DNA from 3 places in the Pedococcus sp. P2_A3 genome. Region 3 is predicted to be linked to each of the others. Evidence: predicted binding sites of a transcription regulator. Region 3 holds the regulator's gene; each other region holds the start of a gene.

Region 1 (3,270 bases), on a different contig from region 3:
GACGACCGGGATCACCGGGGCGAGGGCCAGGACGTCGGCGCCGTCGCGCAGGAGGGTTGCGTTCGCGACAGGGGCGGCGGCGCCCGTCGCGCTGCTGGTCACGCTGGTGGTGGTCATCGGGTCTCCTCGTGGCTCAGGAACGGTGCGGCGTCGGCCTTCTCCCACAGCCGTCCGAGGCTGCCGAAGACGTGGGCTCCCTCGTCGGCGCGGCCGACCGCGCCGCGCATCGCGGCGAACAGCTCACGGCCGGTGCCGATGCCCTCCTCGCTGACGCGCGGTGAGGGCAGCCGGGCGGCGAACTCCTCCTCGTCGACGAGCACGTCGAGGCGGCCGGTCAGCGAGTCGACCCGCACGACGTCGCCGTCCTGGAGCTTGGCGATCGGCCCGGCGTGCACCGACTCGGGGGTCACGTGGATGGCGGCCGGGATGGCGCCCGACGCCCCGCTCATGCGGCCGTCGGTGACCAGCGCCACGGCATACCCGCGCTTCTGGAGCACGCCGAGCGAGGGGGTGAGGGCGTGCAGCTCGGGCATGCCGTTGGCCGACGGGCCCTGCTCGCGGATGACGACCACGACGTCGCGGTCGAGCTCGCGCCGGGAGAACGCCTGGAGGAAGCCCACCTGGTCGGTGAAGACCCGGGCCGGCGCCTCGATGACGCGGTGCTCCTCCGCGACCGCCGAGACCTTGATGACGGCGTGGCCCAGGGTGCCGCCGAGCACCCGCAGACCACCGTCCACGGTGAAGGGGTCGTCGGCCGCACGCAGCACTGCCGGGTCGCCCGACTCCGCTGCGGCGTCGACGAACTCGAGCCGACCGTCAACCAGCACCGGGCGCTGGGTGTAGCGCCGCAGCCCGGGACCGGCGAGGGTCAGGACGTCCTCGTGGAGCAGCCCGTGGTCGAGGAGCGTGCGCACGAGGAACGCCGTGCCGCCGGCGGCGTGGAAGTGGTTCACGTCGGCGGGACCGTTGGGGTAGATCCGGGCGACGGACGGGATGGCCGTCGAGAGGTCGTCGAAGTCCTCCCACGTCAGGTCGATGCCTGCTGCGGCAGCCATGGAGATGAGGTGCATGGTGTGGTTGGCCGAGCCGCCGGTGGCGAGGAGGGCGACGACACCGTTGACGATCGCCTTCTCGTCGACGACCTGGCCGATGCCGTACGACGCGTCGGAGGCGGCGATCTCGGCGACCCGCTCGGTGGTCGCCGCAGTGAGGGCGGCACGCAACGGGTCATCGGGGTGCACGAAGGCCGCACCCGGCAGGTGCAGACCCATCACGTCCATGAGCATCTGGTTGGAGTTGGCGGTGCCGTAGAAGGTGCAGGTGCCCGGCGAGTGGTAGGACGCCACCTCGCTCTCGAGCAGCTCGTCGCGCCCGACCTCGCCGGCGGCATACGCCTTGCGGGTCTCGGCCTTCTCGGCGTTGGAGCGACCCGACGCCATCGGGCCGGCCGGCACGAGGGCGGTCGGCAGGTGGCCGAAGGCCAGCGCCCCCGCCACCAGACCGGGCACGATCTTGTCGCAGACGCCGAGCATGAGCACGCCGTCGAACACGTCGTGGCTCAGCGCGATGACCGTCGACATCGCGATGACGTCGCGGCTGAACAGGCTGAGCTCCATGCCGGCCCGGCCCTGGGTGATGCCGTCGCACATGGCGGGCACGCCACCGGCCACCCGGGCGACCGCGCCGACCTCGCGTGCGGTCTGCTTCATGGCCGCGGGGTAGTGCTCGAACGGCGCGTGGGCCGAGAGCATGTCGTTGTAGGACGTGATGATGCCGAGGCTGACCCCGGTGTCGGCGGCCATCGTCGTGCGGTCGCTGCCGCCACACGCCGCGACGGCGTGCGCGAGGTTGGAGCAGCCGAGGTCGGTGCGGGCCGGGCGCAGGCTCAGCTCGGAGGCTGCGCGCGAGAGCCGCTGGAGGTATGCCGTGCGGCTGGCCCGGCTGCGGTCGGTCACCCGGGCGGTGACGTCGGCCACGACCGGGTGGATCGCGGGGCTCGGCGGGGTCGGGGAAACGGCGGTGGTGTCGGCGGGCGCCATGAGGCTCCTCGGAGTCGGCGGTCGGGGAAGGGACCGCGCGAACGGCGACACTGACGCGCGCGTGTGATTCAGTTCACAAGTGTGGGGGCACGCCGCCACCCTCCCGCCGACCGTTCCGGGATACGGACGGGTAGCAGCGCCGGTTCGATGTAAACCCGCTGGGGATCCCCGGCGGGTTTACATCGAACCGGGAGAGGAAGGGGGGCGGGTGGTCAGGGCTGGCGGCGGCTGAGCGTCCAGGCGTCAGGGTCGCCGAGCGAGCCCGGGGCGACCCGGCTGAAGACGAGCCGGTCGTGCAGCCGGTTGCGACGGCCTCCCCAGAACTCGACCTCGTCGCAGACCACCCGGTAGCCGCCCCAGAAGTCGGGGACGGGCACGTCGGTGGGGTCGCCGCGGTCAGGGAACTGCGCGGCATACCTCGCGTAGGCGTCCTCGAGCCCCTGGCGCCCGTCGATGGGCTGGGACTGCCGCGAGGCCCACGCGGAGATCCGCGAGGCCCACGGCCGGGAGCCGAAGTAGCCGGAGACCTCCTCCCGCGACAGCTGCTCGGCGACGCCCCGGAACCGGATCGCCCGGAACATCGCCGGCCAGGTGAGGGCGGCCGCGATGCCACCGGTCGCGGCGATCTCGAGGCCCTTCGTGGACTCGGTGCCGGTGACGAACCCAGGGCCGCGCTCGTCGAAGAACCGCATCAACACGGTGCGCACGTTGGGTCGGCCTGCGGCGTCGACGGTCGCGACCGAGATGGCGTAGGGCTCGGGGACGTCGGCGTGCACCTGCGCGCGCGCGACCGCGTCGTCCACCCAGAGCCGGGCCTGTTGGAAGGGAGTGGCAGCCACCTCCGCCTCGGAGATGCCCTCGCCGGCGTAGTCAGTGCGCAGGGGGTCGGTGCGCAGGGGGTCGGTGCTCAGGGGGTCGGTGCTCAGGGGGTCGGTGCGATCCACGTCACTCATGGTCGAAGACTAGGCGTCCGAGATTAGGGTGAAGGTCGGACCAGTCAGGGAGGCAGCATGGCCAGCAAGGGCAAGGCAGTCGGCAACCTCGTGAAGTGGGGCGTCAAGTACGGTCCCCACGTCGTGGTGCTGGCGCAGCAGGCCAAGGAGCCGGCGATGAAGGCCGCCCAGACCGCCCTCGACCGGCAGAAGGCCCGTCGCCGCGCGATCGAGCACGCAGCAACGGTGCGCGAGGGCACGGTGCTCAAGACGTTCGACCCGCGCGCCGACCACAGCGA
Region 2 (3,270 bases), on a different contig from region 3:
CCAGCGCGAGGTCGTGCTCGTCGTCGCCGGTGCGTCGGATGGTGCCGGCCAGGACGCGGGAGGTGACCAGGCCCTTCTCGAGCCGCACCAGCATCTCGGGGGTCGCGCCCACGAGGCCGTCGACGGCGAAGACCCACGTGGTGTCGTAGCGCTCGGCGAGCCGGGCGAGCAGCCAGCGCGGGTCGATCGGCGCCTCGGCGCTGACCTGCAGGTCACGGGCGAGCACCACCTTGTCGAGGCTGCCACCGGTGATCCGCTCGACCGCGCGCCCGACCGCCCCCGCCCACTCGGCCGGCGCGAGCGCTCCGTCGGCGAAGCGCACGCCTGCGGGCTCGCGCGGCTCGGACTGCTGGGGCACCACGGGCGTGGGCAGCTCCGCGCCGGTGCCGATGGTGGTCACCCACCACTGGCCGTCCCGCGACCCGACCACCACCTCCGGTACGACGAGGGTCGCCCCGGCAGGGGAGTCCGCGGCATACGAGATCGAGCCGAAGGCGACCGGCCCGGTCCCGGGGAGGTTGACGTCGTTGCGCACCACGGCGCGGTCGACGACGTCGCGCCACCACTCCTCGGCCCGCTCGAAGCGGTCGGGTCCGTGGGCGGTGAACTCCAGCGCCCGTCCCCACCCGACCAGGCCCTCACCACGGCGCACCCAGCTGAACAGCTCCGTGGGGTCGGCGCGGTCCGGCAGCAGGCCCAGCAGCGTGCCGGGGTCGTGCAGGGCCACGGTGCGGGCGACCACGGGCGAACCCTGCGGTCGGCCCGCCTGTTGGGGCGTGGGGAGGCTGGTCATGTCGGGGGAAAGCCTACGGCGCGACCCCCGGGCAGCCGCGGGAGGTGGCCGCGGGGTCGGATGGGAGGATGACGCCATGACCCGCGCCAGCCTCGACAAGGACCCCCGTGACGTCGCCGCGATGTTCGACGACGTGGCCGGGAAGTACGACCTGACGAACGACGTCCTGTCGCTGGGCCAGGACCGCCTCTGGCGGCGGGCTGTCCTCAAGGCGGTCGACGCGCAACGCGGCGAGACCGTGCTCGACATCGCCGCCGGCACCGGCACGAGCAGCGAGCCGTTCGCCGCCCACGGCGTCAACGTGGTGCCGGCCGACTTCTCGCTCGGGATGCTCCGGGTCGGCAACCGTCGTCGTCCCGACCTGGGGTTCACGGCGGCCGACGCGATGCGCTTGCCCTTCGCGGACAACAGCTTCGACGCCGTGACCATGTCGTTCGGCCTGCGCAACGTCGCGAGCGTCGAGCAGGCGCTCGGCGAGTTCCTCCGCGTCACCCGGCCGGGTGGACGGCTCGTGGTGTGCGAGTTCAGCCAGCCGGTCAACGGCGCCTTCCGCAAGGTCTACTCCGAGTACCTCATGCGCTCGCTGCCCCCGATCGCGCGCAAGGTCAGCAGCAACCCCGAGTCGTACGTCTACCTCGCCGAGTCGATCCAGGCGTGGCCGGCGCAGCGTGAGCTGGGGGAGCGGATCGCCGCCGCCGGGTGGGGTGAGGTGGGCTGGCGCAACCTGACGGGTGGCATCGTGGCCCTGCACCGGGCGACCAAACCCTGAGTCGTGTGGGCCAGCACGCGCCCGGCCGCGGGCTGGCACCCACGACCCGTCGCTGGGGTAAGGCTCGCCTTACTGGTGACCCGGCGGCCGGTCGGGAATAGACTCCCCCGAGGTAGTTCGTGAAGACGTTCACAAGCGTGTGAGGCAGGCGTGACAGACACCATCAGCGAGGCCACCGGAGCCCCCGGCGCCGGCGCACCCACGGAGACCGCCGACGTGATCGTCGTCGGTGCCGGTCCTGCGGGGTCGGCCACCGCGGCGTACCTCGCCATGGCGGGGCTGGACGTCATGGTCCTCGAGAAGACGGCCTTCCCCCGCGAGAAGGTCTGCGGCGACGGGCTCACCCCGCGCGCGGTCAAGGAGCTCATCACCCTCGGCATCCCCACGCCCGAGGAGGACGGCTGGATCAAGAACCACGGTCTGCGGATCATCGGCGGTGGCATGCGGCTGTCCCTGCCGTGGCCCGACCTCGCGAGCTTCCCGCCGTACGGCCTGGTGCGCACCCGCCAGGACTTCGACGACATCCTGGCCAAGCACGCGGTGAAGCACGGCGCGCGCCTGCGCGAGTCCACCAACGTGACCGGCCCGATCCTCGACGCCAAGGGCTCGATCGTCGGCGTCACCGCCAAGGCGGTGGACGACAAGGGCCGTTCGACCGGCCCCGAGCTCCGGTATGCCGCGCCGCTGGTCGTCGCCGCGGACGGCAACTCCTCGAGGCTGTCGCTGTCGATGGGCCGCGAGAAGCGTGAGGACCGCCCGATGGGCGTGGCCGTGCGCACCTACTACACGAGCCCCCGCCACGACGACGACTACCTCGAGTCCTGGCTCGAGCTGTGGTCCACCGACGACAACGGCAAGAAGGTCCTCCTGCCCGGTTACGGCTGGATCTTCGGTGTCGGCGACGGCACCTCCAACGTCGGCCTCGGCATCCTCAACACCTCCAGCGCCTTCGGCAAGACCGACTACAAGGACGTCATGCGTCGCTGGGTCGCGACGATGCCCGAGGACTGGACCTACAACGAGGAGACGATGGTCGGCCCGATCCGCGGGGCCGCCCTGCCGATGGGCTTCAACCGGCAGCCGCACTACGACAACGGCCTCCTCCTCGTCGGTGACGCGGGCGGCATGGTCAACCCGTTCAACGGCGAAGGCATCGCCTACGCCATGGAGTCCGGGCGCCTCGCCGCCGAGGTGATCGCGCAGGCGTTCGCCCGCGGCACCGACGCGCAGCGCGAGCGGGTCCTGCAGTCCTACCCGAAGGTCATGGCCGACGCCCTCGGTGGCTACTACACCTTGGGGCGCTACTTCGCGAAGATGATCGGCAACCCCGAGGTCATGCGGCTGGCGACCAAGTACGGCCTGCCAAGGACCACCTTGATGAAGTTCCTCCTGAAGGTGATGGCCAACCTCGCCGAGCCCCACGGTGGCGACGCGTCGGACCGCCTCATCACCGCGCTGTCGAAGATGGCGCCGGACGCATGACCCGGCGTGCATTCTGTGGCGGCGCCCCTAGGATTGGGCCGCACCGCCAGCATGTGACCGGCGACACACCTCACAACCGCAGCGACGACAGAAAGGGAGTGGCACGGCGATGAGCAACCCCTACGTCCCGTTGCTTTTCCTCTTGGCCATCGGTGGCGGGTTCGCCGTCTTCTCGGTCGGCGCCGCAGCGGTCTCCGGCCCCAAGCGCTACAACCGCGCCAAGCTC
Region 3 (3,270 bases):
CTCCACGGGGGTCGCGGTGACGAGCCAGACCTCCTGGCCCTCGTCGAGGTGCATGCGGGTCAGGGCGCGGGTGCCGGGCCAGATCTTGTCCTGCATGACCTCGTCGAAGATCTCCTCGCCGATCACGCCGATCTCGGCCACCGAGTGCCCGGCGATGAAGCCGAGCGCCTGCTCGCGGATCTTCTCGACGTGCGCGAGGCTCTCGCCCAGGGCCGCGAAGCGCAGCTGCTTCCAGGCCATCGCGCCCACGTCACGGGCGGTGAAGAAGTCGCGGCGATAGAGCCCGAGGGCGAGGTGCCAGATGCTTGCGCCCCGCATCACGGTGTTGTCGACGTCGAAGAAGGCTGCTGCCGTCGGGTCGCGCGGCACGGCGATGGCCTGGTCCAGGTCGCTCGCCCGATCGGTCATGGCGGCCAGCCTAGGACCGTGCCCGGCCGGCTCTGCAGTGCCCCTGAGGGTGGGGCACGGCACAGCGCCTCCATCCGCGCCCTTCCCCCTCCCCCACCTCGCGCCGCGGCCGAGCACAGCGCGCGGGGACGTGTTCGGTGTGCCGCGGACACGGCATACGCTCGGGGGGTGCCTGAAGCCCCCGCTCCCGCCGTGCGCATCACGCTGGTCAGCAAGCCGGGCTGCCACCTGTGCGAGGACGCCCGCGACGTCATCGTCCGGGTGGCCGCCGAGCTCGGCGTGGGCTGGGAGGAGCTCTCGATCGAGGACGACCCGGCCCTGAAGGAGCAGTACTGGGAGCAGATCCCGGTGACCTTCGTCGACGGGCGCCAGCACGACTACTGGCGGGTCGACGAAGCCCGCCTGCGGGCGGCCCTGGCACGCTCGAAGTGACGCGGCTCACGCCCCCGACGAGACGGCTGCTTGTGACTTTGTGCATCCGTTCACAAAAGCGTAATCTGCAGAGGCTCCCGTCCGCCCCAGCCAGGCGCGGACTGCCAGTGATGAGAAGGAGCCGGAAAAGACTGTGTCTGCCGACCCGAGCGCCCGTCGGGGTATTCCCGACGCCACGGTCGCACGGCTACCCGAGTACCTCCGTGCCCTGACCGGCCTGGCGGAACGCGGGATCACGTCGGTGTCCTCCGAGGAGCTGGCCTCCGCGGCAGGGGTGCGCAGCGCGAAGCTCCGCAAGGACCTGTCCCACCTCGGCTCCTACGGCGTACGGGGGGTGGGCTACGAGGTGGACCACCTCGCCTACCAGATCAGCCGTGAGCTCGGCCTGACCCAGGACTGGCCCGTCGCCATCGTCGGCATGGGGAACCTCGGTCACGCGCTCGCGGCCTACAGCGGGTTCGCCACGCGGGGGTTCCGTGTCGTGGCGCTCCTCGACCAGGACGCCGGCCTGCTCGGCCAGGAGATCGCCGGCATCACCGTGCAGCCCATGACCGTCCTCGACGAGCTGGTCGCCGAGCAGGGGCTGGCCATCGGCGTGATCGCCACCCCGGCCGCCTCCGCCCAGGACGTGTGCGACCAGCTCGTGGCCGCCGGGGTCCGCTCCATCCTCAACTTCGCCCCGTGCGTGCTCGTCGTGCCCGACGACGTCGACGTCCGCAAGGTCGACCTCTCCACCGAGCTGCAGATCCTCGCCTTCCACGAGCAGCGCAAGGCGCTCGCGGCCGGTGGCGCGCTCGGCGCCGTCGGGCTCGATGCCGTCGACCCCCAGCCCATCGACAGCGTGGTGGGTCGATGAGCCTGGTGATCCTGGGCCTGTCCCACCACACGGCGCCGCTGCCGCTCCTCGAGGCGATGACCCTCGACGCCGCCGGCCGCCGCGCCTTGTCGGCCAGCCTGACCGGTCGCGAGAACCTCACCGAGGCGATCGTCGTCTCCACGTGCAACCGCACCGAGGTCTACGCCGAGTCGGCGACCTTCCACGGCGCCGTCACCGACATCGCCGACGCGCTCACCGAGGTGACCGGCGTCTCCCGTGACGAGCTGCGGGAGCACCTGTACGTCCACTACGAGGACCGCGCCATCGCCCACGCCTTCACGGTCGCCTGCGGGCTCGACTCGATGGCGGTGGGGGAGGCCCAGATCCTCGGCCAGATGCGCACCGCGCTGCGCGAGTCGCAGAAGTCCGGGCACGCCGGGCCGGCCCTCAACACCCTCTTCCAGCAAGCGCTCCGGGTGGGCAAGCGGGCCCACACCGAGACCGGCATCGACGCCGTCAGCGTCTCGCTGGTCGAGGCCGGGCTGGCCCGGGCCGAGCGCGAGCTGGGCCCCTTGGCCGACCTCCAGGTGCTCGTCGTCGGTGCGGGAGGCATGAGCTCGCTCGCCGCGACCACCGTGGCCCGCCGCGGCGCTGCCGGCCTCACCATCCTCAACCGCACCCTCGCCAAGGCGGCGCGGCTGGCCGAGCGCACCGGCGCCACCGCCCGCCCCCTCCACGACCTGCCCGCCGCCCTCGCGGGCGCCGACGTGGTGATCTCCTGCACCGGGTCGACCGGCGTGGTCGTCGACCTCACGACCGCCGGTGACGCGCAGGTGGCCCGGGCCGGTCGCCCGCAGGCGTACATCGACCTCGCCCTGCCCCACGACGTCGCCCCCGAGGTCGCCTCCCTCAGCGGGGTGACCCTCGCCGGCCTGGGTGCCCTCGGGGAGGAGCTGTCCGGTGGGCAGACCCCGCCGCAGGTGAGCGAGGTGGCCGACCTCGTCATCGGTGAGGTCGCGGCATACCTCACCTCCCGCGCCGCGGAGAGCGTCGCGCCGACGGTCGCAGCCCTGCGCTCGCACGCCGCCGACGTCGTCGCCGGCGAGCTGACCCGCCTCGACCAGCGGCTGCCCGACCTCGACGACGTCGCGCGCGCCGAGGTGCAGCTCGCGGTGCACCGCATCGTCGAGAAGCTGCTGCACACCCCGACCATCCGGGTGAAGGAGCGCGCCGTGGGCGGCCAGGGGGCCGACTACGCCGAGGCCCTGCGCGAGCTGTTCGACCTGCGCCCCGGCGAGGCCGCCACGGCATCCGTCCCGCCGCCCGAGCGGGGAGGTATGCCGTGAACGCCCCTGCCGCCACCCCGCTGAGCCTGCGCCTGGGCACCCGGCGCAGTGCGCTCGCGACCACCCAGTCGACCTGGGTGGCCGACCTGCTTCGCGCTCGGGGTCACGCCGTCGAGCTCGTGGAGATCGTCACCGAGGGCGACACCTCGACCGCCTCGCTGGCGTCCATCGGTGGCACCGGCGTCTTCGCGGCCGCGCTGCGCCGGGCGCTGCTCGCCGGGGAGGTCGACGTCGCCGTGCACTCCCTCAAGGACCTGCCCACGACCC

What was found. Region 3 encodes Rex, which represses fermentation and respiration genes when NADH is low (regulators of the CRP and FNR family bind a similar motif). Its sites were predicted from a motif close to CTTGTGAANNNNTTCACAAG; they were not measured.
Region 1: edd (phosphogluconate dehydratase) is a predicted target of Rex. The motif match lies at 2,100-2,119, and genes of this name have one in related genera.
Region 2: AC1DX8_RS18715 (geranylgeranyl reductase family protein) is a predicted target of Rex. The motif match lies at 1,679-1,698, and genes of this name have one in related genera.

What each region holds. Positions count from the first base shown of each region.
Region 1 covers NZ_JBFUCW010000022.1:7,687-10,956, forward strand. Annotated here, with positions in the region: gene eda (bifunctional 4-hydroxy-2-oxoglutarate aldolase/2-dehydro-3-deoxy-phosphogluconate aldolase) at 1-117, opposite strand, end outside; gene edd (phosphogluconate dehydratase) at 114-2,039, opposite strand; gene pdxH (pyridoxamine 5'-phosphate oxidase) at 2,252-2,992, opposite strand; gene AC1DX8_RS16445 (hypothetical protein) at 3,050-3,270, shown strand, end outside.
Region 2 covers NZ_JBFUCW010000028.1:40,757-44,026, reverse strand. Annotated here, with positions in the region: gene AC1DX8_RS18725 (isochorismate synthase) at 1-793, opposite strand, end outside; gene AC1DX8_RS18720 (demethylmenaquinone methyltransferase) at 870-1,562, shown strand; gene AC1DX8_RS18715 (geranylgeranyl reductase family protein) at 1,713-3,044, shown strand; gene AC1DX8_RS18710 (NADH-quinone oxidoreductase subunit A) at 3,154-3,270, shown strand, end outside.
Region 3 covers NZ_JBFUCW010000017.1:3,533-6,802, reverse strand. Annotated here, with positions in the region: gene AC1DX8_RS14195 (HAD family hydrolase) at 1-408, opposite strand, end outside; gene AC1DX8_RS14190 (glutaredoxin family protein) at 577-840, shown strand; gene AC1DX8_RS14185 (redox-sensing transcriptional repressor Rex) at 974-1,696, shown strand; gene AC1DX8_RS14180 (glutamyl-tRNA reductase) at 1,693-3,003, shown strand; gene hemC (hydroxymethylbilane synthase) at 3,000-3,270, shown strand, end outside.